Regions from separate parts of the Micromonospora sp. NPDC047762 genome, predicted to be linked through region 2. Evidence: riboswitches for the same ligand, from Rfam matches in the RefSeq annotation. Region 2 holds a riboswitch; each other region holds the start of a gene.

Region 1 (5,385 bases), on a different contig from region 2:
TGGAGACGCTGACGCATGGGCAGGTACTGGCCCGCTTTGGTCACGCCTTGTCCGACCCGGTCCGGGCTCGGCTCCTGCTCGCGCTGCGCGAAGGCCCTGGCTATCCGGCAAACCTCGCCGAACTATTGGGCACGAGCAGGCAGAACCTGTCCAACCACCTGGCGTGTCTGCGAGGCTGCGGCCTGGTCGTCGCCATACCCGAGGGTCGACGCTCTCGCTACGAACTCGCCGACGCGCGCCTCGCGCACGCCCTGGGTGATCTCCTCGGTCTCGCCCTTGCGGTCGACCCGGCCGCCTGCCCGAGCACCGAGGCCGAGGGCTGCTGCTGATGAGCCTGCCGCACATCTCGCTGACCGCGGCTCCGCCGCCGTCTCGACGGGCGGTGCTGATCCGCCGGGTGCGGCTGTTCGTGGCCGCGACCATCACCTACAACCTCATCGAAGCGGCCGTGGCGATCAGTGCCGGGACGATCGCATCGTCGACCGCGCTGATCGGCTTCGGCCTCGACTCGATCATCGAGGTCGCCTCCGCCGCCGCGGTGGCGTGGCAGTTCTCCGGCCCGAACCATGAACGCCGTGAACGCACCGCGCTGCGCATCATCGCGATCTCGTTCTTCGCCCTCGCCGGCTACGTCGGCATCGAGTCCGTGCGCGCGCTGCTCGGCACCGACCGCCCCGAGCACTCCACGATTGGCCTGCTCCTCGCGGCCGTATCGCTGGCGGTCATGCCGATCCTGTCCGCCGCGCAACGCCGCGCCGGCCGCGAACTCGGCTCCGCCTCCGCGGTCGCCGACTCGAAACAGACCCTGCTGTGCACCTACCTGTCCGCCGTTGTGCTCCTCGGGTTGGCCGTCAACTCGCTGTTCGGCTGGTGGTGGGCCGACCCAGCCGCCGCGCTGACCATCGCCGCCGTCGCGATCAAGGAAGGCCGCGAAGCCTGGCGCGGCGACACCTGCTGCACCCCCACCACAGTGGTAGACGACTCCACTGCACCCGGCTGCGCCGACGGCTGCTGCACCTAACGTGACGACTGGGGCGGGCGCGCCCCGGCGCAGCGCTGGATGAAGGCCCGGAAAGAGCAACGCCTGGTGGTGATTGACGACGGCCCCCGCCGGCGATCACGGAGGCTGGCCTGGTGCCAACAACGTCAGGAACTTTCCCTCCTCCGCCCCCGACTATTCAGATATTGACGGTTATCAGAGGGGTTGCTGGTGAGACGACGGGCAGTGTTGACGGGCGGTGCCGCCGCGAGCGTGGGCACGCTGATCGGCGGGCAGGCGACTGCGGCCACCCCGCGCGATGCGAAAGGGCCTCTGCGGGTACGCATTGTCATGTTCGACGGCGTTGAGGAGCAGGACTTCATCGCGCCGCAGGAAGTGTTCTCGCTGGCCGGGTGGTACAGCAGCAGAAAGATCGACACCGGCTACATGGTGCTCGGCAGGCCTCGCGTCATCACCGCCGCATTCGGCACTCGCGTGACGATCGACCGCGGCTGGCGGCCCGAGGAGGCGGATCTGATCGTCGTACCCGGTGGCGGTCGTCCCGGAGAGCCCGGCATCTGGGCGGAGATCAACAATGGGGCGCTCCCGAAGGCGCTCGCGACGGCACGCCGCCCGGGTCTCACCATCTCGTCACTCTGCACCGGCGCGATCATTCTTGCCGCGGCCGGACTGGTCACCGGCCGTCCCTGCACCACTCACACGGTTGCCAAGAAAGAGTTGGCCGCGCGCGGTGGCGTTGTCAAGAACGCGCGCGTCGTCGACGACGGCGACCTGGTCACCGCCGCCGGCATCACGTCCGGCTTGGATCTGGCGCTGCACCTCGTCGCGCGCGAGCTCAACGCGGACGTCGCTGTCCAGGTCGAAGAGGCCCTTGAATACCAGGCACGGGGCACGGTCTGGACCCGGTGAGGCATTGACGTGGGCCGAGCGCCGGCGTCACCGCTAGTGGTCTGTCTGGGTTGCGGTGTCTCGGCCGCGTTTGATGCCCGCTTCGCTGCCGCCGGTTCCGTCAGCGGCGGCGCAGGACGATCACGTTGTCGGTCACCTCGGCGGACTCGCCGCTCGGGCCGGTCGCGGTGCGGGTGCGGGCCTCGCAGATGACGGTCTGCCAGTGGGACGGCGACCGACAGGTAGCTCACCGAGTACTGACCTTTGGCGGGCAGATGCGCGAGGGCCACCACCGCCGGGAAACCCGTCGTGTACTCGCGAGGCTCGAACTGGCCGTTGACCAGGAAGTACTCCCGTACCGGCTTGTCCAGCGGCTTGGGCTCCCCGTACGTCCAGCCGTTGTCGACCCGGCTGCCGCCCGGGGCGGTGATGGTGAAGTACGCGTTGGCGGCGTCCTTCTCGGTGAAGTACAGCCGCACCGTCGTCAACGGCTCGTTCACAGTGGCGCCGGCCACCGGTGTGGACATGGCGAGGGTCCCGTGAGCCGCGGCCGGCGGAGCGGACGCGAGCAGTGTGACCGCCGAGGCGAGGACGAGCGCGAGCAGGCCCGAGACCATGCGGCCAGGAGACTGAGGGAGACGACGCATCTGAATATCCTCACCGCGGTGAGGCTTTTCGCAAAAGGTCGCGATCTTTTTCCTCAGGTAGCAAAAGTTGGATACGCTGCGGTTCCAGCCCTGTGTCACACATGTGAAAGGCTGTGCCGTCGTCGAGGCGGGGCGGAGTCCTCAACGAGCGTTCGTGTCCGGGTGGACGCGGGTCTCGGTCGCATCGAGGGGCTCAGAGGGTTCGCCCTGGCATGAGGTGGAGGCGCGCCGCGACGTCGTTGGTCCCGCAGGGCGGACATGCCAAGCCCAAATCGCGTACGGAGCCCTAGGATGGACAACGGTGTTGGTTCGCCGTGGCCTGAATGGTCGTGGCGTCGTAAGAGGGAACCCGGTGCGAGACCGGGACTGCCCCGCAGCGGTGAGTGGGAACGACCGCCGTCATCAAGCACTGGGCCGCGAGGTCTGGGAAGCGACGGCCAGTAGGCGACCGAACAGGTCACGCCCGCGAGTCCGAAGACCTGCCAGCGCCGCGCATGCCAGCCGGTGTGCGCCGCCGATGGTCTCTCGGGACGGCCGGGGCGGAAGCCGGTACGCATCCGTACCCCTTCCTTCCCTGCTGTGGCGCGAGTCCTCGGCCGCTTCGAGGGAAGGACCCCCATGAACACCGCATTCGGTCAGAGCACCGTGCTCGGTTATCCGCGCATCGGCGGCAACCGTGAGTTGAAGAAGGCCGTGGAGGCCTACTGGGCGGGTCACATCGACGCGGAGGAGTTGGAGACCACCGGCACCGCGCTACGGGGTGAGGTCTGGCGGGCGCTGCGCGACGCAGGTCTGGACGCGATTCCGTCCAACACGTTCTCCTACTACGACCACGTGCTCGACACCGCCGTGGCCGTCGGCGCCATCCCGCAACGCTTCACCCGCCTCGGCCTGTCCGAGCTGAACACCTACTTCGCGATGGCCCGCGGCGTCGACGCCGAGCCGGCACTGGAGCTCACCAAGTGGTTCGACACGAACTACCACTATCTGGTGCCGGAGGTCGGCGCCGACACCGTCTTCGCGGCGAACCCCGCGAAGGCGTTGCGCGAGTACCGCGAAGCCCGTGACCTCGGCATCGAGAGCCGCCCGGTGCTGGTCGGACCGGCCACGTTCCTACTGCTGTCCAAGCCCGCCGACGGGGGCGGGCAACCGTTTGACCGGTTGGCGGACCTCATCGACGTGTACGCCGACATCCTGGGGACGCTCGCCGACGCCGGAGTGCGGTGGGTGCAGCTGGACGAGCCCGCCTACGTGAGCGACCGCAGCGAGGCTGAGATCGCCGCGCTCCGCGACGCGTACACCCGGTTGGGCGCCGTGCAGCAGCGGCCGAGGATCTTCGTCGCCACCTACTTCGGGGAGCTCGGTGGCGCACTGCCCGCTCTGCTGGACACGCCCGTCGAGGCGATCGGCCTGGACCTGGTCGCCGGGCCCGGCAACCTGCAGCGGCTCGCTGGCGCGGGGCAGTTGCGTGGCAAGACGATCGTCGCCGGGCTTGTCGACGGCCGCAACGTCTGGCGCACCGACGTGCGAGCGGCGATCAGCGCCGGCGCGGCGGTGACCGGGCTCGCCGACCACGTCGCGGTGTCCACATCGTGCTCGCTGCTGCACGTGCCGGTGGACCTGTCCGTCGACACCGCGCTCGATCCGGACCTGCGCCACCGGTTGGCCTTCGCCCGGCAGAAGGTCGACGAGGTCGTCCTGCTGGGTCGGGCGCTGCGCAACGGCACCACGACCCTGCCCGCGCCGCTTGCGTCGGCCCCGCCGGGATGGCATGACGACGGTGTGCGAGGGCGCCTCGCCGCGCTGCGCGGGGTGGACCGGCAGCGCGGCGCCTACCCGCAACGCGCTGCCGCGCAGCAGGCGAGGCTGAGTCTGCCGGCGCTGCCAACGACCACGATTGGCTCGTTCCCACAGACCGACGAGCTGCGCAAGGCCCGCGCCGCGTACCGGGCTGGGCGACTCGACGAGACGGGTTACCAACAGCGGATGCGAGCTGAGGTCGAGCGGGTCATCCGTCTTCAGGAGAGGTTGGGTCTCGACGTGCTGGTGCACGGCGAGCCGGAACGCAACGACATGGTCCAGTACTTCGGCGAGCAGTTGAGCGGGTTCGCCGCCACCGAGCACGGCTGGGTGCAGTCCTACGGCTCCCGCTGCGTACGCCCGCCGATCATCTACGGCGATGTCACCCGCAAGGCACCCATGACCGTCGGTTGGTCCACCTACGCCCAGTCGTTGACCGACAAGCCGGTCAAGGGGATGCTCACCGGTCCGGTGACGATCCTGGCCTGGTCGTTCGTCCGCGCCGACCAGCCGCTCGGCGACACCGCCGATCAGGTCGCGCTCGCCTTGCGCGACGAGTGCCGCGACCTCGAAGCCGCGGGCATCCGGGTGATCCAGGTCGACGAGCCGGCCCTGCGCGAGACGCTGCCGTTGCGCAAGGCCGACCGGAATGCCTACCTGGACTGGGCGGTCGGCGCGTTCCGTCTGGCGACCTCCGGCGTCGCCGACGGCACCCAGATCCACACCCATCTGTGCTACTCGGAGTTCGGCGAGGTCATCACCGCCATCGACGCTCTCGACGCCGACGTCACCAGCATCGAGGCGTCCCGTTCGAAGATGGAGGTCCTCGACGACCTCGCCGCGATCGGATACCGCCGCGGCGTCGGACCCGGTGTGTGGGACATCCACTCACCGCGGGTGCCCGCGCACGACGAGGTCGTCGAGGCGCTGCGTCGGGCAGCGGCGGCGGTCCCTGTCGAGCGGCTGTGGGTGAATCCCGATTGCGGTCTCAAGACCCGCGGCTACGCGGAGGTGCAGGCGTCCCTCGAACATTTGGTAGCCGCTGCTGCC
Region 2 (19,462 bases):
CGACCCGGACTTCGTCTCGTACAAGCTGTTCAGCTCCCAGTTCGCCGGGCAGGGCTACTTCAACCCTGGCTCGTACCGCTCCGAGGTGACGGACCGCGCTCTGCAGGAGGGCCGTGACCAGATCGATCCGGCTCTCCGCAAGGCCGCCTACGCGCAGTTCCAGAAGCAGTTGGCCGCCGACGTGCCGTGGCTGTTCCTCACCTACCTGCGGCACACCTACGTGCTGAAGTCCTCCGTCCAGGGCGCGGCCCCCCGGGTCGAGGCGCACGAGCACGGGGTGGCGAACAGCATCTGGTGGAACATCAACACCTGGACGCGCTCGTGACCCGCTCCGGCCGACTGGCCGGGGCCGGGGCGGTGGTCCGACGCCGCCTCCTGGTCGCCGTGCCCGTGCTCGCCGCCACGAGCATCGGGATGTTCGCCCTGGGGGCCGCCTCGCCTGTCGATCCCGCCAAGCAGTACGCGGGTGCTGCGGCCTTCACCGCCAGCGAGGAGAACCTGGCGCAGATCCGTGCCAACTGGGGTGTCGACGACCCGCTGCCGGTGCAGTACCTGCGCTGGATCGGCAATCTGGTCCAGGGCGACCTGGGCTGGTCGACGAGTCGTCACGAGCCGGTCGCCTCGGTGCTCTCGGCCCGGGCCGGCTGGACGCTGTTGCTGATCGGGGTGACCCTCGCCCTGGTCCTGGTCGGCAGTCTGCTGCTGGGCGCGCTGGCCGCGTACCGCCGGGGTGGGTTGTTCGACCGCTGTTTGCGGGCGGCGGCCTACGCGGTCGAGTCGATGCCGGTGTTCTGGCTGGGCCTGGCCGCGATCGCCGTGTTCGCGCTGGCCCTGGGCTGGTTTCCGGCGGGCGGGCTCACCGATGTCACGGCGACCAGCACCTCCTGGGGCGACGTGGCGCACCACCTGATCCTGCCGGTCGGAGTGCTGGCTGTTTCCCAGGCGCCGTGGTTCGTGCTGTTCGTTCGGGACGCGGTAGCGGAGAGCATGCGCGACGACCACGTGCTCGCGGCGCGGGCCCGCGGGTTGCCCGGGCGGACGGTCCTGTTCGGGCACGCGTTACGGACCGCGCTGCTGCCGTTCCTCACCCTGGTCGGCACCCACCTGCCCGAGCTGGTCGGCGGGGCGGTGCTCGTCGAGACGGTCTTCTCGCTGCCGGGCCTCGGTGCCGTCACGGTGGCCGCCGCGCTGGGCAGCGACTTCCCGCTGTTGGCGGCGATCACGCTGGTCACCACCGCCGTGGTGCTGGCCGCGAACCTCACGACCGACCTCGCCTACGCCGCCGCGGACCCGAGGGTGCGACTCGATGGCTGACCTTGTCACCCGACCGCCGCTGCTCCACCTGGCCCGGTCCCGGCTGCGGCTGCGACCCGGCCAGACCGGTGTCGTCGTCGCCGGTCTGGTCCTGCTGGTGGCAGTCGCCGGCTCGCTGCTCGCACCGCTCGTCTGGCCACTCGACCAGAGCGCGGTCGCGCTGGACCAGACCCGGTTGGCACCGTCCTGGACCCACCTCGCCGGCACCGACGACCTGGGCCGCGACGTGGCACACCGGGCCGTCTACGGACTGCGGGTCTCGTTGCTCGTCGGCGCGGTCGCCGCCCTCGTGGCCACGGTTCTCGGGGGCGTGGTCGGCGGGATCGCCGGCACGCTCGGCGGCCGGGTGGACCGGATCCTGATGCGGGTCGTGGACACCATCGCCGCGATGCCCCACCTGCTGCTGGGCATCTTCATCGTCGCCATGCTGCGTCCCAGCCTCGGTGCCGTGATCGCCTCCGTCGGGCTCACCCACTGGCTCTCCACCGCCCGCATCGTCCGATCCGAGTTGTTGAGCCTGCGGACCCGACCGTTCATCGACGCCGCCATCAGCGGTGGGGCCGGCCGACTCCGGGTCCTCACCCGGCACCTGCTGCCGCACGTCCTGCCCCGGCTGGCGCTGGCCACCACCCTGATGATCCCGCACGCGGTGTGGCACGAGACCGCCCTGTCGTTCCTCGGCCTCGGCCTGCCTCCGCACCTCGCCTCACTGGGCAACATGATCAATGACGGCCAGGGGTCGCTGCTGACCGGTGCCTGGTGGGCGAGCCTGGCACCGGGCGCGGTCATCGTCGTCGCCACCCTCGCCATCGCGGTCCTCGCCGCCCGCTGGCGCGACCGCCTCGATCCCCGGATCCGAGCGGAGCTGCACCTGTGACCACCACCGATTCCGTTGCGGCCCCGGCGTCTCCCCGCGCCGCCGCGGGTCAGCCACTGCTCACAGTGGACGGCCTCGGCGTCGAGTTCCGGCTCCGCGACACGACGGTGCGTGCGGTCAGCAATCTCAGTCTCACCGTACGGGCCGGCGAGCTGCTGGCCATCGTCGGCGAGTCCGGCTGCGGCAAGTCCGTCCTGGCCCACGCCCTGCTCGGCCTGCTACCCGGCAACGCAACGACCACCGGCCACGCCGTCCTGCACGACCCGGACAGCGAACCGGTCGACCTGATCACCTGCGGTCAGCGCCACCTGGCTCGCAGGGTGCGCGGGCGCCGCGTCGGGCTGGTGCCGCAGAGCCCGGCCACCGCCCTGAACCCGGTACGCACCGGACGCCGACTGCTCGCCGAGACGCTGCGGGCGCACGGCCGCGACCGCGCCGACGCCGACCAGCTCGCTGTCGATGTCGGGCTCGACCCGGCGGACCTGGACCGCTACCCCCACGAGCTCTCCGGTGGCATGGCACAGCGTCTGGTCACCGCGCTCGCGCTGGCACCCGACCCGTCGCTGCTCATCGCCGACGAGCCCACCACCGGGCTGGACCGACCCCTGGTCGACCACACCCTCGACCTGCTGAGACGTCGCTGCGACAACGGCTCGGCGGTCGTGCTCATCACGCACGACCTGGCTGCCGCGCAACGGGTGGCCGACACCGTCGCCGTGATGTACGCCAGCCGCATCGTGGAACACCGCGCCACCGACCAGCTCTTCACCGCGCCGACCCACCCGTACGCCTCGGCGTTGCTCGACGCCCTGCCGGACCGGGCCTTCCGGCCGGTGCCGGGCGACCCGCCGATGCTCACCGCGCTGCCACCCGGCTGCGCGTTCGCGCCCCGCTGCCCGCGCCGCACCGACACCTGCGCGGACCGACCAGAGCCGACACCGGTCGCCGGTGGTGGCACTGTGGCGTGCCACCACCCGATCCCCACCGGAGCCACCACGTGACCAGTGCGCAGCACCTGCTCGCCGACGAGGTAACCGTCTCCTACGGCCGCCAGGTCGTCCTCGACGGCGTCACAGTGCGGGTCGGCCGCGGAGAGACGGTCGGACTGCGCGGGCCCTCCGGTTGCGGAAAGTCGACGCTGGTTCGGGTCCTTGCCCTGCTGCACCGCCCCGATCAGGGTCGGGTCAGCATCGATGGCACCCCGGTCGACGGCGTCCGGTACGCCGTACCGGTCGCCCTGCGGACCCGCGTCGCCGCCCTCTTCCAGAGCCCACGTGCCGCCGCCGACCCCCGACTGAGCCTCGCCGACCTGATCGCCGAACCGCTACGCGCCACCCGGACGCCCGAGCCGGCGGTCCGCGAACGGGTCGCCGAACTCGCCGACCTCGTCGGCCTCACCGCCGACCTGCGCAGCCGACGGCCACACGCCGTCTCCGACGGGCAACTGCAACGCGCCTGCCTCGCCCGGGCCCTGGCGCACCGCCCGGACTACCTGCTCTGCGACGAGGCCACCGCGATGCTGGACGCCTCCACTCAGGCGCACGTCGCCGCCGTCATCCGCGACTACCAGCGGACCCGGCAGGCCGGGGTGCTGGTCATCAGCCACGACCAGACCCTGCTGGACCACTGGAGTGACCGGATCGTCGACCTCGCCGGCACGGCGGGGGCGCGCACCTGACCCTCGCTCCGGGGCGTTGCGAATGCCGGGGGCAACGGACGATCGGCATCGGAGGTCCGCCTCCGCCACTCGGGCGCGACAGCGTCAGCCGACGTCGAGAGGCACCCGCCGAGCGCGGGAGTCGGGACGCCCGGCGAGGATGGCGGCGAGGATCTCCGCGCCGTCGACGACCCGTGGGCCGGGGCGGTTGAAGTAGGCAGGCCCGTCGACCACCCACACCTGCCCGGCACGCACCGCGGGTAGGTCCGCCCAGCCGGGTTGCGCGGTCGCCACGGACAGCTCGTCGACGGTTCGCTCCGGCGTGAACCCGCACGGCCCGAACACCACCACGTCGGGGGCCAGGTCGGCGACCACCGACCACGGGTGCGGGGTGCTGTGCGCACCCGGCCCGAGCAGCAGCGACCGCCCACCCGCGTAGGTGATCTGCTCCGGAACCCAGTGCCCGCCCGGCATCAACGGGTCGAGCCACTCGACGAACAGCACCGTCGGCGCGCCGGGCACCGGCCCCGGCAACGCGGCGAGGCGACGCTCGGCGTCAGCTCGGATCTCCACCGCCCTGCCTTCGGTGCCGGTCAGCGCCGCCACGGCATCGACAGTGTCCAGGATCCCGTCGATGGTCCGCGCCTCCAGGGACATCACCCTGGTGTCGAGATCGATCAGACCAACCGCGTCGTTGACCCGCTCGTAGGAGACCGCACACACGTCGCACAGATCCTGGGTCAGGATCAGATCCGGCTTCAGGCCCTCCAGCATGGCGACGTCGAGCTGGTACAACGACGAGCCTCGGTGCGCGTCACCGGCGATCGCCGCCGAGATCTCCCGGCTCGTCAAGGTCTCCGGCAGGGACGTCGCGGTCACCGCCGGGACGTCGGCCAGGGCCCCCGGCGGCCAGTCACACTCGTGGGTACGGCCAACCAGGTGCCCGGTCAGGCCGAGCATGGCCACGATGTCCGTGGCCGCCGGCAGCAGGGAAACGATGCGCACAACCGCCTGCCTACCAGGCGCGACCGAGCCACGTCCACTTCCGTACAGCGAGACCGCGGCGGCCATCAGCCTGATCAACGACCGCCTCGGCTCAGCACGCCTCGACTGGCTTCATGCCCGAAGCACTCGCTGACTGGCACGGCTCAATCCTTCTTCGGCACCTGATCCACCGCCTCGACCCAGAGCACCCATTCGTCGACCTCAACATCCACAACATCTGGGCATTGCTGGTCGCACGCATCCACAGCCTCCTCACCGATTTGAGCGAACCGGACACTGAGCCTGAGCCGCGGACCTCCGGCAGAGTCGAGCGGCAACCAGGCCCGATCCGCCCGCAGCGGACGGCGATAGTGCGGATCATGAAAGATAGGACGATGGCGAGACTCGAAACTCCACGACTCGTGCTGCGCCGTTGGCGCGATGACGACATCACGCCCATGACGGCGATCAACGCGGATCCGGACGTCATGCGCTGGATCGGCAACGGGACGCCTGCCGATCGAGAACGCACGGCGGCGGGAATCACCGGCTGCGAACGCGCCTGGGACGAACACGGGTTCGGGCTGTTCGCGGTCGAGGTCCGCCAGACCAGCGAACTGGCGGGTTTTGCCGGCTTGGCGATCCCAACCTTCCTGCCCGAGGTTATGCCCGCAGTCGAGATCGGTTGGCGGCTGGGTAGACCGTACTGGGGCCAAGGCTTCGCCACCGAAGCCGCCCACGCAGCGCTGCACTTCGCGTTCGTCGATCGAGAACTCGATCGGATCCTCAGCATCCACCAGATCGGCAACGACGCATCTGAACGTGTCATGCAGAAACTCGGAATGCGGCTGGACCGCGAAACCATCGACCCCTCCTGCAACCGCCCGACCCGCGTTTATGCGATCACCCGCGATGAGTACAACCGCACTCTCGCCATACCGGCCTGAGAGGGCACTCGACAGTTGTGAGGTGCCCCACAGGGTGCTCCAAGCATGGAGGCGAACCGGTGGCGTGGGTGGTGGCTACAGCCTTATTCATCCCCTCTTCCAAGCGAGAAGTTTGTTCGGCTGTCCGAGCCGTATCCTGATCTGCCGCGGACAACAAGCGGTCCCGCACGGCCGGCAGCCGCTCCAAGTGGCCCGCAACTGGCGGGGTTGCTGCGGGAACGGGGCGACCTCGACGAACGGAGGGCCGAGGCGCTAACGGATGGTGAAGGTCAGCGGGTTCGAGATGCCGATGCCGCCGTGGGAATCATGGACCCGCACGGTGAAGGTGGACGACGTGCCGGCCGACAGGGCCGTCTGGAACTGGTAGCGCTGTCCGCTGTTGGTCGGCGTCACGGCCAGCCGGGTTGCGCCGAGGTACAACTCCACCCGGCTGACGAGGTCCCCGGGGTCGGTGTCGGCGACGTCGGCGACCAGCGTGACGGTCGTCGGCTCGAGGAAGTAGGTCTGCCCGCCGGGGGTGCTCAACGCCACCGCCGGCGGGTGGTTGGTGCCGGTGGACGCCGGCGTCACGACCGTGACCAGCAACGGCGGCGCAGCGCCAGACAGCGACTGGTCGGTGCCGGCCGAGACGTACAGCACGAAGGTGGTGCTGGTGCCGGGCTCCCCGATCGGTGGTGTCCACAGCGCCTCGTACCGGTCACCGGTCGTCCTCACCCCCCGGGCCGCCGTGACGCCGTCCACCCGGAACGACACCGAGGTGATGCTGTGTCCGCCTCCCACGGTCGCGGTCGCCGCCAGCGGGATGGTTCCCGGCGTGGTGTACACCGCGCCGGCGGTCGGGCTGAGCCAGGTGACGATCGCCGGCCAGTCGGCGACCGGCGGTGTGGTCGTCCGGGTCGGCGTCACGCTGGGCAGGACGCCGCCGGTGCACGTGACGCCGTTGAGCGTGAACGACGCCGGTACGGGGTTGCTGCCCGACCAGGCGCCAACGAAACCGATGTTCGCGGAGCCATTGGTGCCAAGGGTCGCGTTCCAGCCCAGATTGGTCGCGCTGACCTGCTGGCCCGCCTGGGCCCAGGTGGCGCTCCAGGTTTGTGTGAGCCGCTGGTCGACTGCAGGGAACGCGAACCGCAGCGTCCACCCGTTGACTAGGTCACCCACGTTGGTGACCGCGATGTCGGCGTGGAAGCCACCGGTCCACTGGCTGGTGACGACGTAGTTCACCCGACACCCGGCCGCCGCGTTCGCCGCACTGGCGTGTGAGATCGCGGCCATCATCGCGACCATGGCAACAGCGATGGCGGCCACAGCAGTCAGCGACTTCCGCATGGCACACCTCGCCGTAAATAGTTAAACGTCTATGAATATGTCGACTGTCCTGCTGCTCCGCCTTCCTGTCAAGGCGCGCACGGCAGTCCTGCCGCCGGCAGGACAACGGACAGCCCGCCCATGGCTGATCGGTAGCGGCCACAGCGCCGAGCAGGCAGAAGAGTGGACAGCACAGCTTCCCGCCCGGACCGCGACTGACCGCCAGGTCCTGGACGACTTCGCGTCAATAATTCCTGCGCGCCGCGCTCTTCGAGCGCCTTTCGTATGAAGGATCACGGTGCTGCCGCCGCGCAGGCTAACACCGCAACGATGGCAGCATCCCTCGAGTCGACACGGACCTCCACCCCGATCATGAGGGCGGTTGGCCGTCGTTCCGGGGCGGCGTGGTAGCGGAATTCTTGAAGTGCTGCTCCATTTCGAAGCGTTCAGGCACCTCCATCATCGTGACGGGGCTGGTCACGGCGGTGGGGTGGGGGGGCAGGGATCGACGTAGGGCGAGGCTCCCGGCAAGACAGCAGTCGACCCAAGATCCGATGCTCCAACCGGAAGCCTCGCTATTGTCCTACCCTGCCGCGATTCCCCTGTCCGACCGCACCCTCATTTGCCTCGCTGACCTGATCCGCAACCACCGAAGGCAGGTAGAGAATCGCGCAGCGCCTGGCTGGCGGTTCAACAAGTTTGACCCGAGTACCAGGCGTTGGATACGGCGTTGGCGCCGCCGATGTCCCACGTTCCCGGGCCGATGCACCAGGTCCAGTCGTCGCGGGGCCACGTCGCGTCGACGTAGATGAGCACATGGGTGTTCCCGCAGTGGTTGTACCAGGCCGTTACCGCGTCTTCGTAGTAGCCGCAAACCTGCGCGGCGACGTCCTCGCTGCCGGGCTTGGCCTGCTCCGAAACCGCGGTGGTTTCGGGTTGGGACAGGCGGGAACTGGCACCCGGACTTGCCTGTGCCACGGTCCCGGACAGGGTGAGTGCGCCGAGGATCGCGGTCACTGCCGAGATCCGAAACGCCGTTCTGCACCACATTTTCACGATGGTCTCCTGTCAGCCGCCGCTGCGGCCTGGATGATGCTGCTGGCTGCATGAAGTGATCGATGTACTTCCTCGCGCTCCTTTCATCGCGAAAACACGCATCGATGCAACACGCTCAAGTGAACCTTCTTCCGTAAGCCGGATCAGATTCAACCCTGACTGAGCGGATTTCTTAAGATAAGAGTGCAGGCCGCAGCCAGGTTTGTCGTTACTGGTAAGCGCACAAGTCTTTAGTCTGCGCGTACTCCCGCGCACTGCTCGCGGAACTGGCGTGGCGAAAGACCGTAGGCGCTGCGGAACGCCTGGCTGAAGTGCGCCGGGCTGGTGAACCCCCACTGGGCGGCGATCGCGTGGATCGGGCGCGCGCCTAGTTGGGGGTTGGCGAGGTCGCGTCGGCACTGCTCCAGGCGACGCTCGCGGACCCAGCCGGCAACCGTGTGCCCTTCCTCGTGGAACAGCTTGTGCAGGTATCGCAACGAGATGTGATGCGCTGCGGCAATCGCGTCCGGTGTCAGGCGCGGATCGCCCAGATTCTCTCGGACGAAGGCGTGGATCTGAGCCATCAACGCTCGCCGTCGGGTGTGGGAGGGCACCGCGCTTTGGACGTCCAGCGCGTTGGCCAGTGCCGCTGTCAACACGTCAATGGTGAGGGTGGACAGCCGGGCGGCGTCCAACGGACTGAGTTCGTCCATGTGCCGGGCAAGGTGCAGCAGGAATTGTGAAGATAACGCGCCGATACCTTGGGCGCCAGGGATGCGAACTGCGCTCAGGCGCCGCAACTCCCAAGGGGGCAACGGCAGTAACAAGCGCGGGAAGCGCAGGAGCAGCAGCTGACTAACCGGCACATCCGGGGTGAATTCGGCCAGGTAGGGCCGGGAGGTGTCATACAGTATCAGGTCCCCCACGCCGAAATCTGTGCGCTGGCCGTCTTGCGTGATCATGCCGCCACCACGCACAAGGCAACCCAGCTTGAACACCTCGGGATCGGCCTGCCGAATGAGCTTGGGAGTGCGGTGGACCGAGTGCGGCATCGTGGTCATTAATGTCGCCTGCACGGGACCGAACTCGCTAATTCCGACCTGAGCCCGAAATCCGAGCTCCCGCTGCGATTCACAGCGTAAATCGTAGGGCACCCAGAGCTTCGAGTTTACCTCGCGCCAAAAGGCGAACCCGTCTTCAACCGGGACCTCGCTGGTGCTGACTACGTCCATGACTCACCTTCGCACTGTCGCTGCAGGGGTCAGATCACGATAGCTTGGCGTCGATATAGCGGCGTTGCGAGGATATGGCGCGGGTCAGGCATTGAGGGCTTTTCATCGTGATGGGCCTGGTCGCGATGGGTGGCAGGCAGCGTGTGTCGACATAGGACGAGGCTCCCGGTAAGACAGCAGTCGACCAAGGTCCGATGCCCCAACCGGGAGCCTCGCTGTGCTGTCTTACCCGTCTGCGGTCGCGCTGTCCAGCCGCACTATGAACCACCTGGCCGACCTCATCCGCGCCGAACGCACCCGCCGCCGCGACCGGTGGCGACGACCATGTCGAACCCCTCGCCGCCGGTGTGCCTTTCGACGTATTCCTCAACCTTGCTCGTGGTGTAGTCGATCGGCACGGCGCCCAGGCTCTCGATCACCCGCATGCTCGTCGGCCCACCCGTGGCGTATGCCTCGGCGCCGCGCGCCTGGGCAAGCTGCACGCCCACGTATCCCACAGCGCCGACACCGCCGTGCACAGGACCTTCTGCCCGGCGCGGACTCCGGCCCGGTCGACCAGCCCCTCCCAAGAGGTGACCGCCGCCAAGGGCAACACGGCGGCCTCCCGCATCGAGAGTGCGTTCGGCTTGCGGGCCAGCAGCCGGGCGTCCACGGCGGCGTACTCGGCCAGCGAGCCCTGGAGACTTCACGTGGACGCTATCCGACCAGATCGACGGCGGGGCAGGTTCCTCGGACCGCGACGTCGCCGCGACGGGCGCACCGCGCACGGGTCAGTCGTCTTCGGCACCGTCGAGCAGCGCGCGCCGCAGCGCCAAACGGTGCTCGCGGCGGATCTCCGCTTCCCGGTACCGCCGCCGGTCACCGTCGGTCTCCGGTAGCAGCGGCGGCACCGTACGAGGCTGGCCGTCGTCGTCGATGGCGACCATGACCAGGTGGGCGGTGGCCACGTCGGTGGGCGGCACCGCCCGGTCCCACCGGTCGGCGGTCACCTTGACGGCGACCTCCATCGAGCTGCGGCCGGCCCAGGTGATCCGGGCGTCGACGTGCACGACGTCGCCGACCCGCACCGCGCGCAGGAACGCGGTCTCGTCGATCGCGGCGGTGACCGCCGGCCCATCCGAGTGCCGGGCGGCGACCACCCCGGCCACCGAGTCGATGAGGTTGAGGATCCGGCCGCCGTGGACCGTACCCATCAGGTTGGTGTGGTGCTGGTCCATGATCTGCGACAGGGTCAGGTGCGACGCCGACGGCGCTCGGCCGGCGATCGTGGTGGTGTCGTGCACAGCGGTAGTCCGTCCCTCGGGAAACCACACCGCCGGAACACGGGCACACGCTGACGAGGACACACCGGCGCACGCCGCCCCGGCACGTCACCCGCTCAGCCCACCCGCGAGGCCGACGGCAGCGCACACGGTCGTGTACGCGGCGCGGGCAGGTCTTCGGACTCGCGGGCCCGACCGGCTCCACGCCGGTCCCCTACTGGCCGTCGCTTCCCAGGCCACTGGCCCAGTGCTGATGACGGCGGTCGTTCCCACTCACCGCTGCGGGGCAGCCCCGGATTCCCACCGGGTTCCCTCTTACGACGCCCGGCCAGCTCACGACCGGGCGAACCAGCGCCACCGGGAGCATAGCTGGCCAGGGGCGACGGCCCCTCAGCCCGGCCGACCACCCGGGAGGTGTTCGGCTTTAGCCATGTGAGGAAAAAGTTCGTCACCTCTTGTAAAAAGTCTCCGCCCAGTGAGGATATTCAGATGCGTCGTCACCCTCAGATTCCTGGGCGGGTGGTCTCGGGCCTCCTCGCGCTCCTCCTCGCCTCGGCGGTCGCTCTCCTCGCGTCCGCCCAGCCCGCCGTAGCTCACGGGACCCTCGCGATGTCCACGCCGGCGGGTGGCGCCACTGTGCGCGAGCCGTTGACGTCGGTGCAGCTGTTCTTCACCGAGAAGGCCGCTGCCAACGCGTTCTTCACGATCACCGCGCCGGGTGGCATCCGGGTCGACAATGGCTGGTCGTACGGGGAGCCGAAGCCGTTGGACAAGCCGGTGCGCGAGTACTTCCTGGTCAACGGCCAGTTCGAGCCACGCGAGTACACGACCGGGTTCCCCGCGACGGTGGCGGTCGCGCACCTGCCGGCCAAGGGTCAGTACTCGGTGAGCTACCTGTCGGTCGCCTCGGACGGCGACCCCGTGCGCGGCACCTTGACCTTCCGCTACGACGGGCCGGTGACGGCGGCGCCCAAGGGGTGGAGCCCGTCGTCGACCCAGCCAGATCCGGCGCTGTTGGCCACCGCCGAGCAGCACGGGTCGTCCGGGCAGGCGTCGGCGGTGCCGACAGTCGCGGCCGAGACGGCGGCTGCGCCGTCCGCGGCAGCGGCTGCGCCGACCGGATCGACTGACGAGAGCGGCCCCGGAGCGGTCGCGTGGGTCGGCCTGGCGGTGGTCGCCGTGGCGGCCGCGGCGGCCGGATTCGTCGTCTGGCGTCGGCGGACGACCCCCACCGGCAGAGCCACCGGCCGGGGCCGTACCGCGTCGGCGACATCCGCTCGACGCGGCGCCGGCACCCGTCCCGGGACCAGGACCGCCGGCACCAGGATCGCCAGCGCCAAGGCCACCGGTGCCAAGGGCGCCGGTGGCAAGCCCGCCGTTGCCAGGACCGGCGGCGGCAGAGCGGCCGGTGGCAGGACCGACGCAGACAGGAGCGTCGCGGCGACCGGCAGCGGTACGCAGACCCCGGACGGTAAGCGGCGACCCAACGCCGTGCCGGCCGCGCGCAAGGACACCGCCGTCGTCGTGGCTCGGACGGGCGTCGCTGTCGATCCAACTCCGACCGGTGAGGACGCGAAAGCCCCCGCCACGACGGACAGTCGACCGCCCGTCGACTCCGGGACATCGCCCGACCCGGATCTCGCCACGGCGACGCCCGGATCCCGGCTGAGCAACACCAGCCTGGCACTGTTCGTCGGTACCCTGGTGCTGGCCCTGCTCGGCGGCTTCGGATTGGCGCGCATCAGCGGCAACGAGGGCCCGGCCGCCAACAACGCCCGGCAACCGGCGGGCGGTCCGCCCGCCTCCGGCCCGGCCGGGTCCGCGGCCGACGGACACCAACACCCGGCGGGCACCGGACCGCACACCCACCGGGGTGATGGCGGAACGGGCGAGACGCTGGCCACCGGGACGACCGTCAGCGCCGGCGGGTACACGCTGCAACCGCTGGAACGAACCCAACCCGCCGGGGTACGCGCCGACTACCGCTTCCGCATCGTCGGCACCGACCGGCAGCCGGCGACCCGCTTCGCGGTCGTCCACGACAAGCCGTTGCACATGATCGTCGTGGGCCGTGACCTGACCGGCTACCAGCACCTGCACCCGACGATGGCACCCGACGGCACCTGGAGCGTCCCCATGACGCTGGCCCGACCCGGCGGCTACCGCGTCTACGCCGACTTCTCCGTCACCACTGCCAACGGCACGCCGCTGCCGCTCGTGCTGGGCGTCGACCACACAGTGCCCGGCGCGCACACCCCGACCGCGCTGCCGCCGGCACAGGCGCGGGCGACGGCTGGTCCGTACACGGTGTCGATGACCGGCACCCCGACGGTGGGTGTGACGGCGCCGATCCACTTCCAGGTCGCCAGCGCCGACACGGCAACGCCCGCGCAGCTGGAGCGATACCTTGCCGCGTACGGGCACCTGGTGGTGGTTCGCGAGGGTGACCTCGGCTACGTGCACGTGCACCCCGAGCCGGAGCTGGTCGACGGGACTGTGAAGTTCTGGCTGACCGCGCCGAGTTCAGGCCGGTACCGGGCCTTCTTCGACTTCCAGGTCGCCGGCAAGGTGCACACCGGGGAGTTCACGATCAACGTTCCCTGAGCCCGGAACTTTCTCCCTGCTGCGGCCGACCAACCTCCCAGCAGCAACCATCGGAGGAAGAACACATGCGCGCCACCAGCCCGAACGTTTCACGCCGCCGCTCGGCCGCGATCCTCGCCGCCGCGATCCTGGCGGTGGGCGCCGCCGGGTGCGGGTCGTCCGACTCTCCGTCGACCGCGCAGGCGGGCCCGTCCGCGTCGGCCCCGGCCAACCCGGACGCTGGTGTGCTCGGCATTCGTGACCCGTGGGTGAAGGCGGCCGACAAGGGCATGACAGCGGCCTTCGGGACCCTGGTCAACGACGGCGACAGCGATGTCACGGTGACCGGTGCCACGAACCCCCTGTCACCGATGGAGCTGCACGAGATGACCATGAAGGACGGCAAGATGGTCATGCAGGCCAAGCAGGGTGGCATCGTGATCAAGGCCAAGAGCACGCACGCGCTGGAGCCGGGCGGCGACCACCTCATGCTGATGAACCTCACCAAGCCCGTTCAGGCCGGCGACGAGTTGGCCTTCACGCTGACCTTCGCCGACGGCAGGACCCAGCAGTTCAGCGCCGTGGCCAAGCCGTTCACCGGCGCGCAGGAGAGCTACGCCCCCGGGCACGGTCAGCCCATGCCCGGCGTGAGCGCCACGCCGGAGATGAGCATGAGCCCGTCATCGTGACGCAGACGCCACCCGTCCGGCCGGTGAGCAGGCGCGGCCTGCTCACCGGCGGTGCCCTGGCTGCCGGAGGGGCCCTGGCCGGCGGTGCCGCCATCGCCACGACCCGTACCGGCGGCGGGCAACCACCGGCCGCCGCCGACACCACGCCGGTGGCGAGCGTCGGCGGCCTGGTCGAGCCGTTCCATGGCGCCCGGCAGGCAGGGGTGTCCACCGAACCGCAGGCGCACGCGTCGTTCGTGGCGCTCACCCTGCGGGCCGGCACCGACCGGGCCGCGCTGGGCCGGATGTTGCGGTTGCTCACCGACGACGCTGCCCGGCTCACCCAGGGCCGACCCGCGTTGGCCGACACCGAGGCCGAACTCGGGCTGCTGCCGGCACGGTTGACAGTGACCTTCGGCTTCGGGCCTGGCCTCTACCGGGCGGCCGGCGTCGACGACCGCCGGCCGGCATCGGTCACCGAACTGCCGTCGTTCCGCATCGACCGACTTCAGCCGGCCTGGTCCGGCGGTGACCTGCTGCTGCAGATCTGCGCGGACGACGCGATCTCCGTCGCCCACGCCCAGCGGGTCCTGGTCAAGGACAGCCGCCCGTTCGCGACAGTGCGGTGGGTCCAGCAGGGCTTCCGGCGCAGCCCCGGTGTCGAGCCGGGCGGACACACCCAACGCAACCTGTTCGGTCAGCTCGACGGCACCGCCAACCCCAAACCCGGCGCGCCCATGGACACCGCGCTCTGGGTCGCGGAGGGCCCGGCGTGGCTGCGCGACAGCACCACACTGGTGCTCCGGCGGATCAGCATGAACATGGAAACCTGGGACCTGCTCGGCCGGACCGACCGCGAACTCGCCGTCGGACGACGGCTCGACACCGGCGCCCCGCTCACCGGGACCGCCGAACACGACGAACCCGACTTCGCTGCCACCAACGCCGACGGCCTCACCGTCATCCCCGACTTCTCGCACATGACCCGCGCCCACGTCACCGACGACCGGTTGAGGATTCTGCGCCGGCCCTACAACTACGACGGGGTGCCGACGGCGGAGGGCCACGCGGACAGCGGCTTGATCTTCGCCTCGTACCAGGCCGACATCGGAAGGCAGTTCCTGCCCATCCAGCGCCGGCTGGCCGACCGGGACCTGCTCAACGAGTGGACCACGCCGATCGGCTCCGCTGTCTTCGCCATCCCGCCCGGATGTCGTCCCGGCGGTTGGATCGGCGAGCAGGTGCTCGGATGAGCGTGCCGCCGTCCCGTCCCGCAGCCGTCCGACTCAGCGCGGCGGTGCTCGCCGTCCTCGTGGCGGTGCTCATCCCGGCCAGCCCGGCCTGGGCGCACAACTCGCTCCGAACGGCCACGCCAGCTCGGGACGCGACACTGCCGAGCGCACCGACCGAGGTCACGCTCGAATTCATGCAGCGACTCGACCCCGCGTTCACCACCATCGTGCTCACCGACGCCGCCAAGCGGAAGCTTCCCACCGGCGAACCGGTCGTCACCGGTGCGAAGAGCACCATCCAGGTGACCGACACCCTGCCGAACGGGACATACACGGTCGCCTACCGGGTCGTCTCCGTCGACGGGCACCCGGTTCAGGGGTCGTACCCGTTCATGGTGGCCGATCCCTCGTCCAGCGCCGCGCCAGTTGTCGCCGTCAGCGCGTCAGCGCCCGCCGCCGCCGCGGCGGCGGCGTCCGGCGGCGGTCCGAGCGCCGGTGTCCTCACTGCGGCTGCCGCGCTGGTTCTCCTCGTCCTGGTGGCGGCTGGGCTGCTGTGGCGACGGGCAGCCCGACGCTGATCCGACCCGCCCCGTGCGGTCGGCGCGCCTCATCACCTCATCAGCAAGGTCGACAGATGTCCCACACAGAACCACGGCAGTTCGTCGGCGACGATCCGAGCGGTGTCCGCACCGCCGCCACCGCCTCATTGACCCCGACCGGTCCAGTCCTGTCCGCCGCCCGAGACAAGGGTTCCACGGGGTCCGGCTGGTTGGTAACCGTCGTCGCCGTCGCCTCGGGGGCCATCCTGTTGGTGCTCGGACTCCGGGTCGGGGGTGCGTTCACGGCCGCGATTCCGGGTCTCCCCGACGCGGGGCCGATCACGACCCAGGCGCTACCAGTTCTCCGGCTGCTGTCCGACGGTCTGGCCACCGTCACCGTCGGCATGCTGGTGACCTCCGCGTTCCTGCTGCCGGGCGACGGACCCAGCGTCTCGCCGCACGGCTACCTGCTGCTGCGGCGGGCCGGTGTCGCCGCGTTCGGTTGGTCGGTGACGGCGCTGTCTCTGCTGGCGCTGACCGCCTCGGACCTGCTCGGCCAACCACTGACGACGCTCGGGCCCGCGACCGTCGTCAGTTTCGCCACCACCATCTCGCAGGGCCAGTCCCTCATGCTGCAGGCCGGACTGGCCCTGGCAGTGGCACTGCTGGCCCGAATCGGGGTGTCCCGTGGCCTCGCCGCGACCGTCGCGGTACTGGCCCTGGTGGCGGTGCTTCCCCCGGCCTTCACCGGGCACTCCGCCGGGGCCGGCAACCACCAGATCGCCGTCAGCAGCCTGGCCCTGCACATCCTCGCCGCCGCGGTGTGGGTCGGCGCCCTCATCGCCCTGCTGGTGGTACGGCGCAGTCGGCTGCTGGCCGACGCCGCCGCTCGGTACAGTCGCCTCGCCCTGGGCTGTTTCGTCGCCGTGTCGGTCAGCGGGGCGGCCAACGCCGCGGTTCGCCTCGGCTCGGTCGACCAGCTCTGGCACTCCCGCTACGGCTGGTTGGTGCTCGGCAAGCTCGTCGCCCTGCTGATCCTCGGCGCGCTCGGCGCGATTCACCGCTCCCGCACGCTGCCGGCGTTGCGTGCCGGACGGCGACGGGCGTTCGGCCGGCTGGCCGCCGGTGAGCTGATCGTGTTCGCCGCCACCGTGGGGCTGGCGGTGGCGCTCTCCCGCAGCCCCACCCCGGTCGCCGAGGCGGGCACCGACGCCGACCCGATCACCGAGCTGCTCGGCTTCCCGATGCCCACCGCACCCACTGCGGGACATCTGCTCGGGCAACCGCTGCCGGACATGTTCTTCCTGACCCTCTGTGCTCTCGGCATCGGCGGGTACCTGGCCGGAGTACGCCGGATGCACATCGCCGGGCACCACTGGCCGCTCGCCCGGACGGCGAGTTGGCTGGGTGGGTTGCTCCTGTTGGCGGCGGCCACCAACCTCGGTGTCGCCCGCTACGCGTACGTGTTGTTCAGCGCGCACATGGCCCAGCACATGGTGTTGTCGATGCTGGTGCCGATCCTGCTGGTCGGCGGCGCACCGGTCACCCTCGCCCTCCGCACCCTGCGTCGACCGGCCGACCCGGGGGTGCGCGGTGCCCGGGAGTGGTTGCTGATCGCGGTGCACAGCCGGCCCACGAGGCTGCTCACCCATCCGCTCGTCGCGCTGGGCGTCTACACCGCCAGCCTGTTCGGCCTGTACTTCAGCGACCTGCTCGGCGTGCTGATGCGCTCCCACCTCGGTCACCTCGCGATGCTCACCCACTTCGTGGTCGCGGGCTACCTGTTGTTCTGGGTGCTCATCGGGGTCGACCCGGGCCGTCGACGCCTCCCCCATCCCGTGCTGGTGGTCATCCACCTGGCGTCGATGATGGCGCACGGCTTCTTCGGCCTGGTCCTCATGCAGACGACCACCGTCATCGCCCCCGACTGGTACCTCGCTGTGCACCCCACCTGGGCGTCGTCGCTGCTCTCCGATCAGCAGCTCGGCGCCGGCATCGCCTGGGCGTTCGGCGAGCTGCCCGCCGTCGTCGTCATGATCGTCCTGATTCGTCAGTGGATTCGCGCCGACCAGCGTGAACAGGGCCGCCTCGACCGGGCCGCCGACCGGGCCGACGCCACCGGCGCGGAGGACGACCTCGCCCGCTACAACGCGTTTCTCGCCGCGGCCGGACGTCCCGACATCGATCCGCGCCGCACGGCCCGGCCGGACCAGCCCTGACATCGAGGACCGATCTTCGGGAACCGCCGGCGTCTTCCCCCCGACTACCAGTCAGGGCCGATGCGACACCTCACCGGGCGACCAGACCAGTACGGGAAACACCTTCGTGCTTCCCGACTCTTCCGATCGGATCACCATGTCTCTGACTGAATTGTCCGGCACCCCGCAGCCGGAGCCCGCCACCACCGCCGAGAAACCGGCCCGAGCCGCCCGGCGCACGTCGCCGTTCGGCGCGCTGCTGCTGCGGCTGCACTTCTACGCCGGCATCCTCGTCGCCCCGTTCCTGGTGGTCGCCGCACTGACCGGCCTGGCCTACACCGTCACCCCGCAACTCGACACGATCCTCTACGGCGACCAGCTGAAGGTCGCCCAGGTGGGTGACCGGCAACTGCCGCTGGCCGAGCAGATCGGGGCCGCGCGCAACGCGCACCCGGACGGCAGCATCACCACAGTGCAACCCGGCGCCGGCGACCAGACCACCACTGTGGTGTTCTCCCTGCCCGAGCTCGGCGAGAACCAGCACACCGTCTACATCAACCCGTACACCGGTGAGTCCCAGGGGCAGCTCACCACCTGGTTCGGGTCCACGCCGATCACCACCTGGCTGGACGACCTGCACCGCCACCTGCACCTGGGAACGGTGGGCGAGCACTACTCCGAGCTGGCTGCGAGTTGGCTGTGGGTGATAGCGCTCGGTGGGGTCGTCCTCTGGTGGCGGCGACGTGGCGTCGCCCGGGCCGCCGCCCGGCACCTGTTCGTGCCGGACCTGTCCACGGGTAAGGGTGTCCGCCGCACCCGAGGGTGGCACGCCACCACCGGCATCTGGCTCACCGTCGGTCTCCTCTTCCTCTCCGTCACCGGCCTGACCTGGTCCCGATACGCCGGCGCGAACTTCGCCGCCGGTCTCGACGCGCTCAGTGCCCGCACTCCGGAGATCTCCACCAGTCTCACCGCCGGCCCCACCGCCCCTGCCGAGACCGGCGGCGGTCACGAGCACGGTGCCGCCGGGGCGGGCGGGATCGTCGAGTCGGCGGCCTTCGATCGGGTCCTGACCGTCGCTCGCGGCGCGGGCCTCTCCGGTCCGGTTGAGATCAGTCCCGCGCCGGAGCCGGGCTCCGCCTGGACCGTCACGCAGGTCGACAACACCTGGCCGGTCAAGAAGGACCGCATCGCCGTCGACCCGGCCTCCGACACGGTCACCGCCCGCAGCGACTTCGCCGACTGGCCCCTGCTGGCCAAACTGAGCGGCCTCGGCATCCAGGCCCACATGGGGATCCTCTTCGGCCTGGTCAACCAGATCCTGCTCGCCGCGCTCGCCCTCGGCCTGCTCTGCGTCATCTTCTGGGGCTACCGCATGTGGTGGCAACGCCGGCCCACCCGCGCCGACCGCCGTGCGATCGCCGGCACCCCACCGGCGCGCGGCGGCGTACGCGGCCTGCCGCTCTGGGCGCTGCTGATCGGCGTACCGGTGACGGTGGCGATCGGCTGGGCGCTGCCCCTGTTCGGGCTCACAGTGCTCGCCTTCCTTCTCATCGACGTGGTGGTGGGTGCGGTGTCTCGACGCCGACGACCTGCCGCGGCTCCCACCTCCCCGGCACCCGCGGG
Region 3 (5,544 bases), on a different contig from region 2:
ACCGGCTGGCGCTGCGGAGGGCGTTGCTCGACGGCGCCGAGGAGGTCTGAGCCGTGCTCGGACTGTCCGTTGCGACGCTGGCCGGCTACCTGGCTGCGATCGTCGTCCTCATGGTTACGCCCGGTCCGGACATGATGTTCGTGCTGGCCACCGCCGGCCGCTACGGCACCCGCGCCGCGGTGGTGGCCGCGTTCGGTGTCGCCGCCGGGGAGGCCGTGCACGTGGCCGCGGTCGTCGGCGGTCTCGCCGCGGTCATCTCCGCCTCGCCGGTGCTGTTCACGGTGATCCGCTGGGCCGGCGCGGCGTACCTGGTCGTTCTAGGCCTGCGGGCGCTACGCGCCGTCGGCGCCCCGGTCGCCGGCGAGCCGGAGCAGAGTGGTCGCGCTGGGCGGGCCTTCCTGCGCGGCTTGGTGACCAACCTGCTCAACCCGAAGATGATCCTGTTCAGCGTGGCGTTCCTGCCCCAGTTCGTCGACCCGGCAGCGGGCAGCGCCACCGCGCAACTGGTGCTCCTCGGCGCGATCTTCGTCGCGGTGCAGCTGACCGTCGACATCGCTCTGGGCGTGATCGCCGGCCGGGCCGCCGGCCGGATGACGGACGGCCGTTGGTCGCGGCGGATCAACCGGATCTGCGCGGTGGCGTTCGTCGCGCTCGGCGTACGACTGGCGCTCGGCTCGTAGCGTCGCCTCGCCGGGTTGATGGCTGGTGGCCGGGCAACCTGGGTGGGCGGACCGGCCCGCGGTGCGCAACGGGCAGGTGTGGGTGGTCGACGGATCCGCGTACTTCAACCGCCCCGGATTAACGCCACCGGACGACTGATGTGGTGCCGCCGAGGGCTGCTGGTGCGTCGGGGGCGGTGCCGTTGCGCAGCTCGGTCGTTCGGGACTCCGGTGCCGGCACCACCCCCGGCGCATGTTAGGGCGGGGAGATCGACGGAGCCTGCCCGGAGCCGAAACGCCATCCTTCGACGGTGCCCTGCGCGGGGTTGTAGCTGCTGGCGCCGAGCGTGCTGTAGGACCAGGTGCCGCCGGGCACAGCGTGCCAGTACGACCAGTACGCGCTGGCCGGGGGAGTGTTGACGCATGGTTCGGAGGCGGGTGTGGGATAGCCGTTGATGCGGCAGACGAAAGCAAGCCCCCAGCGTTGGGTGCCCGTCACGGTGAAGCCCGCGCCCTGCAACGCGGCCAAGCCGGTCGGCGGGTCTCCGAGCCGGCAACCGGTCTGCACGCCGAGGCCGAACGCGGTGAGGTCGACGACCACCGTGACGCCCGCGCCCGGCGCGCACGCCGCTGCGTGTGCGGCGCGCGGAACCGGGTCAATGACGATCAGGCCGACGCTGGCGACGGCAGCCGCGAGCAGCAGCGCCATCCGTCGCCGAATCGTCGCCCGCTGCGCGGTCACCACGGTGCACACGCCAGGACGGGAGCGGCGGGCTGGGCGCCGCTGGCCGACAGGGTCGCGTACCCGGTGCCGGCAAGGCCGGGGACGGCCTGAGCGGTGGCACGCACCGCGGTGGTCGCGTCGAAGCCACCCGAGGTGTACGCGATGGCGCCGCGCTCGGTGGAAGGCCCGGTGCAGGCCACCTGGAGGCCGATGAGGAACTGGCGGGCGCGCAGCCACGGCAGCGGTCGCCCGGCGACGGCCAGTGCCTGGGCGGCGAGGCCGGTGCTGTTCGCGTTGGGCACGCCGTTGGCGGAGAATGAGCCGTCACCGCCCTGCACGGAGACCAGCCACTGTGCAGCCGAGGCCGCGACGAGCGGCCGGTCCGCCGCGAGCAGAGCCTGGACCGCGATCGCTGTCGCGTCGACGTCGCTGACACACGTCGCCTGCCCGAACAGCAGTGGGAAGCCACCGTCGGCGCACCGGCTCGCGGCCAGGAACGTCACCGCGGCCGGTGGTGCGCCGCCAGCGCGGTCCGACGCCAACACCGCGAACGACTGGGTGAACGTGTTGCTGTAGTCGCCGAACGCTGAACGGTCGGAGTATCGACCTGACGGAGTCAGCAGACCGCCGAGGCGGGTGAGCAGATCGACCCCGCCGAACGCCGCCGGGTCGAGGCCGCGGACCTGGGCGCCGAGGGAGAGCTTCGCGGTCGCGCCCGCGTACGCCTCAGTGCCGTCGCCGATGTAGCCGGTGAGCACAGCGGGTTGGGCGAGCCACGACACCGCATTGGCCGCGGTCGTGTCCGCCACCTTCGCCGCAGCGAAGGCGAACACCGCGTCGAGGGTGAGGCCCTGGTCGGGGTAGGCGACGCCGTCGAAGACGACCTCGAAGCGTTCACCGTCGACGGACTGGCGGGCGAGCCAGCCGGCGGCGGCATCGACCCTGTTGAGGGTGGGCGGCGATGCTGACGCGGCCGACGGTGTGACCGTCAGCGCCAGCGTGAGGGCGGCGAGCGCGGCGGTCGCGAGGACGCGGGCGCGGTGCCGGAGGGGGCGGTTGACCATGAGACGGCGCCTTTCCGGGCTCCGTTGGTCCGAGACAGCCCGACGCTGTCGGGCGGCTCCGACCCGTGGGCCACGACGGGTTGGGGATGCGCAACACGTGCACGGACGGGTACTCGGGCTCGCGGCGTTTGCACGTTCGTCGCCGCCTACCGTTGCGGGCCAGCGCCGGATTTCGACCGGACTTCCCCCATCAGCGCACAGGTATGAAGTTGTGGCGCCCAGTCTCACCGCCCGTGGTGGTCACCGTCAATGTCGACGATCCGACGGCACTCGATCCCGGCCCGTGGTTCAGTGGCCCGCCGTCGCCGGCGGTGCAGCATCGTGGTCCGTTGTGCCGACGATCAAATTACGTCCCCTGACGACACGTGGACGCTTGTTGCAAGATAATGGCAACAACCATAGCTTGGCAGCATTGAGAGGACGTACCCCATGGCCGTGTACAACCTGCCCGACCTGCCCTACGACTACGGCGCACTCGAACCCGCGATGTCCGGGGAGATCCTGGAGTTGCACCACGACAAGCACCACGCCGCGTACGTCAAGGGCGCCAACGACGGCCTCGACCGGCTCGCCGAGGCTCGCGACAAGGGCGACTACGCGACGCTTGTCGGTCTGGAGAAGACGTTCGCGTTCAACCTGTCCGGGCACGTCCTGCACTCGATCTTCTGGAACAACCTGTCCCCGGACGGCGGTGACCGCCCCGAAGGCGAGTTGGCCGCGGCGATCGACGAGCACCTCGGCTCCTTCGACGGCTTCGCCGGCCAACTGTCGGCGGCGACGAAGGGCGTGCAGGGCTCCGGCTGGGGTGTTCTCGCGTGGGAGCCGCTGAGCCAGCGGTTGATCGTGGAGCAGGTCTACGACCACCACGGCAACGTCGGGCAGGGCTCCACCCCGATCCTGGTGTTCGACGCTTGGGAGCACGCCTACTACCTGCAGTACCGCAACGTGCGTCCGGACTACGTGGACCGGCTGTGGAACCTGGTCAACTGGACCGACGTCACCGCCCGTTTCGACGCCGCCCGCGCCGCGACCCCGAAGATCTGACCCGGCGTGAGCGGCTATACCCCTGAGGCCGCAGAGATTGTCCAACGCGCCGCCGGGGTCATCGCGGCCAAACACCGCGGTGACCTCGCCGGCGCCGAGGAGTTGATGTCGGCGTTCAGCTCCGAGCAGGCCCGTACCCTCGGCTTCTACCTACTGGCCGACCTCGCGCTTGGCCTGGTCAAGGCACAGAGCGGCCAGTCGATGGACGATCTGGTCCGGGAGCTGTCCCTGCTCCTGGCCGACACCGCCCAGTCCCCACCGGCATGACCGTCCGCTGGGTTCCGCCCGAGGCGGAACCCAGCGGACAACCACAGCACCACCGCCCACATCGGAGGAACCTGATGCGCCGCAAGATCGAGCACCGCATCCTGACGATGGACGGGCGGCAGGTGGCCGTGCTCGCCGTAGCCGACTTCGAACGGCTCGATGCCGCCCGTCGCCAGCTCGGCGCGAGCGAAGCCCAGGCGCACCAACTTCGCCAACAACTCCGCGATGCCCGCCGTAGGCTCGCTCGCCTTGAGGGCCATGTCGGCGTCGAGTCAGGCACCAGCGCGTCGGCGGGAGAACCAGGTCGCTGCCGATGCGTCGACGTGCCGCAGCCGGGCGGTCCGTGCAACCCCAGCGGAGGGCGGCGACCAGCGGCGGCGATCGGACCGCCGCTGGTCGCACCATTACTGGACGGTCAGGCGCCGTAGCGCAGGTAGAGGGTGTCGCCGACGGTCACGGTCGTGCCGCGGGTCGCGGTGGCCAGGGTGCCGCCGTCCCTGGACACCTTCCAGGTGGAGGAGCCGCTGTTGGCCAGGCCGTTGATCGAGGTGATGGTGCCGGTGCCGCTGGTGGGGATGCGGGCGGTGACACAGCCGCTGGGGGTGGCGGACCCGATGGCGGCGTCCAGCACGGCGCCGAGGGTGGTGGTGGCGGCGGTCGGCGTCAGAGTGACCGCGCAGGGCTTGATGGTGCCGCTGCCGTTGTCGATGATCACGGCGAGTCGGCTGGCGGTGCCGGCGGTGAATCCGCTCGCCGCGACCCAGGTGGGCGCCCCGGCGGTGACCGGGGTCGGGGGAACGGCGGTGTAGCCCGCGCCGGCCAGGGCCCGCACCGCGTCGATCGAGGCGTACGCCGACGGAGTGGTGTTGGTGGGCAGGTACTTGAACCCGCCGCCGGTCAGCTGCTGAGCGCGCAGGAAGTCGATCGGGGTCTTACCGGCGGTGGTGGTGAAGTCGGTGCCCTGGCTTGGGATGCCACAGGCGTTCAGCCCGGAGACCGCCCAGGCGTTGGAGTCGGTGTTGACGCCGAACATCGAGGTGAAGGCGCCGGAGGCGTTGACGAGCTTGCCCTTGAGGAAGTTCTTCGCCTGGACGATGTCGGTGTCGGTGTTGGGCACCCCGGCGACGCAGAGGGCGGCCATGGCGGCGCCGGTCATGTCGATGTCACTGGCGGCGGCGAGTTGGGTGGGGTTGCCCTCGGCCTGGCTGAAGGTCCAGCCGCCGTCGTTGTGCTGGTTGTTGCGGATCCGGGTGACCGACAGGTTGAGCAGCGCCTGCGGTACGCGGGCGGCACCGGTCTGGGTCTTCGCGCCGGCCAGGGCGAGGGTGGCGAAGACGGTGCCGTTGACGTTGGCCGGCGGGCCGTAGTAGCCGGCCGAGCCGGTCTGCCAGTAGGCGATGGTGTCGGCGATCAGGTTGCGGGCGGGGGAGACCCGGGCGGGGTCGATGCCGGCCGCGTAGGCGTTCAGGACGCCGCGCTCGTAGTCGGTGACGACGGGGGAGGTGCTCGGCCAGGACGCGGCGGAGAGGTGGTTGCGGTAGACGGTGCGGGCGTTCTTGGTCGTGTCGCCGGAGGGGTAGACGTCCACGGCCGCGACACCGGCGGGGGCGAACGCGCTGAACGCCCATTCGTTCGACAGCCCGCCGCTGGCGTAGCTTCCGTCTGCGGCCTGCAGGGTGCGCAGGTAGGCGACGCCGTTGGTCTTGGCGGTGGCGATCTGCGCCGCCGTCGAGGTCGCGGCGGCCGGTGCGGCACCGGTCGCGACCGCGACGACAGCGGCGATCAG

Evidence for each region. Region 2 has a riboswitch for cobalamin ahead of ACGF3C_RS28990 (acyl-CoA thioesterase). Riboswitches for the same ligand answer to the same signal wherever they lie in the genome.
Region 1: another riboswitch for cobalamin. It lies ahead of metE (5-methyltetrahydropteroyltriglutamate--homocysteine S-methyltransferase); the one in region 2 lies ahead of ACGF3C_RS28990 (acyl-CoA thioesterase).
Region 3: another riboswitch for cobalamin. It lies ahead of ACGF3C_RS31180 (prenyltransferase/squalene oxidase repeat-containing protein); the one in region 2 lies ahead of ACGF3C_RS28990 (acyl-CoA thioesterase).

Annotation. Positions count from the first base shown of each region.
Region 1 is NZ_JBIDCQ010000013.1:158,739-164,123, forward strand. Features, by position in the region: gene ACGF3C_RS31140 (metalloregulator ArsR/SmtB family transcription factor) at 1-329, shown strand, start outside; gene ACGF3C_RS31145 (cation transporter) at 329-1,021, shown strand; gene ACGF3C_RS31150 (DJ-1/PfpI family protein) at 1,253-1,909, shown strand; partial or broken gene ACGF3C_RS31155 (copper resistance protein CopC) at 2,179-2,535, opposite strand; cobalamin riboswitch at 2,824-3,037, shown strand; gene metE (5-methyltetrahydropteroyltriglutamate--homocysteine S-methyltransferase) at 3,154-5,385, shown strand, end outside.
Region 2 is NZ_JBIDCQ010000011.1:135,179-154,640, forward strand. Features, by position in the region: gene ACGF3C_RS28925 (ABC transporter substrate-binding protein) at 1-325, shown strand, start outside; gene ACGF3C_RS28930 (ABC transporter permease) at 295-1,314, shown strand; gene ACGF3C_RS28935 (ABC transporter permease) at 1,307-2,191, shown strand; gene ACGF3C_RS28940 (ABC transporter ATP-binding protein) at 2,188-3,192, shown strand; gene ACGF3C_RS28945 (ATP-binding cassette domain-containing protein) at 3,189-3,869, shown strand; gene ACGF3C_RS28950 (ABC transporter substrate-binding protein) at 3,954-4,853, opposite strand; partial or broken gene ACGF3C_RS28955 (transcriptional regulator) at 4,964-5,092, shown strand; gene ACGF3C_RS28960 (GNAT family N-acetyltransferase) at 5,228-5,779, shown strand; gene ACGF3C_RS28965 (cellulose binding domain-containing protein) at 6,032-7,108, opposite strand; gene ACGF3C_RS28970 (DUF6355 family natural product biosynthesis protein) at 7,778-8,104, opposite strand; gene ACGF3C_RS28975 (helix-turn-helix domain-containing protein) at 8,374-9,354, opposite strand; partial or broken gene ACGF3C_RS28980 (IS5/IS1182 family transposase) at 9,572-9,676, shown strand; gene ACGF3C_RS28985 (hypothetical protein) at 9,633-9,842, opposite strand; gene ACGF3C_RS28990 (acyl-CoA thioesterase) at 10,125-10,571, opposite strand; cobalamin riboswitch at 10,767-10,984, opposite strand; gene ACGF3C_RS28995 (copper resistance protein CopC) at 11,106-13,220, shown strand; gene ACGF3C_RS29000 (copper chaperone PCu(A)C) at 13,286-13,888, shown strand; gene ACGF3C_RS29005 (Dyp-type peroxidase) at 13,912-15,120, shown strand; gene ACGF3C_RS29010 (copper resistance protein CopC) at 15,117-15,677, shown strand; gene ACGF3C_RS29015 (cytochrome c oxidase assembly protein) at 15,734-17,857, shown strand; gene ACGF3C_RS29020 (PepSY-associated TM helix domain-containing protein) at 17,994-19,462, shown strand, end outside.
Region 3 is NZ_JBIDCQ010000013.1:165,115-170,658, forward strand. Features, by position in the region: gene ACGF3C_RS31165 (acyl-CoA thioesterase) at 1-50, shown strand, start outside; gene ACGF3C_RS31170 (LysE family translocator) at 54-680, shown strand; gene ACGF3C_RS31175 (hypothetical protein) at 916-1,368, opposite strand; gene ACGF3C_RS31180 (prenyltransferase/squalene oxidase repeat-containing protein) at 1,398-2,447, opposite strand; cobalamin riboswitch at 2,534-2,697, opposite strand; gene ACGF3C_RS31185 (superoxide dismutase) at 2,877-3,491, shown strand; gene ACGF3C_RS31190 (superoxide dismutase) at 3,498-3,758, shown strand; gene ACGF3C_RS31195 (hypothetical protein) at 3,833-4,186, shown strand; gene ACGF3C_RS31200 (prenyltransferase/squalene oxidase repeat-containing protein) at 4,174-5,544, opposite strand, start outside.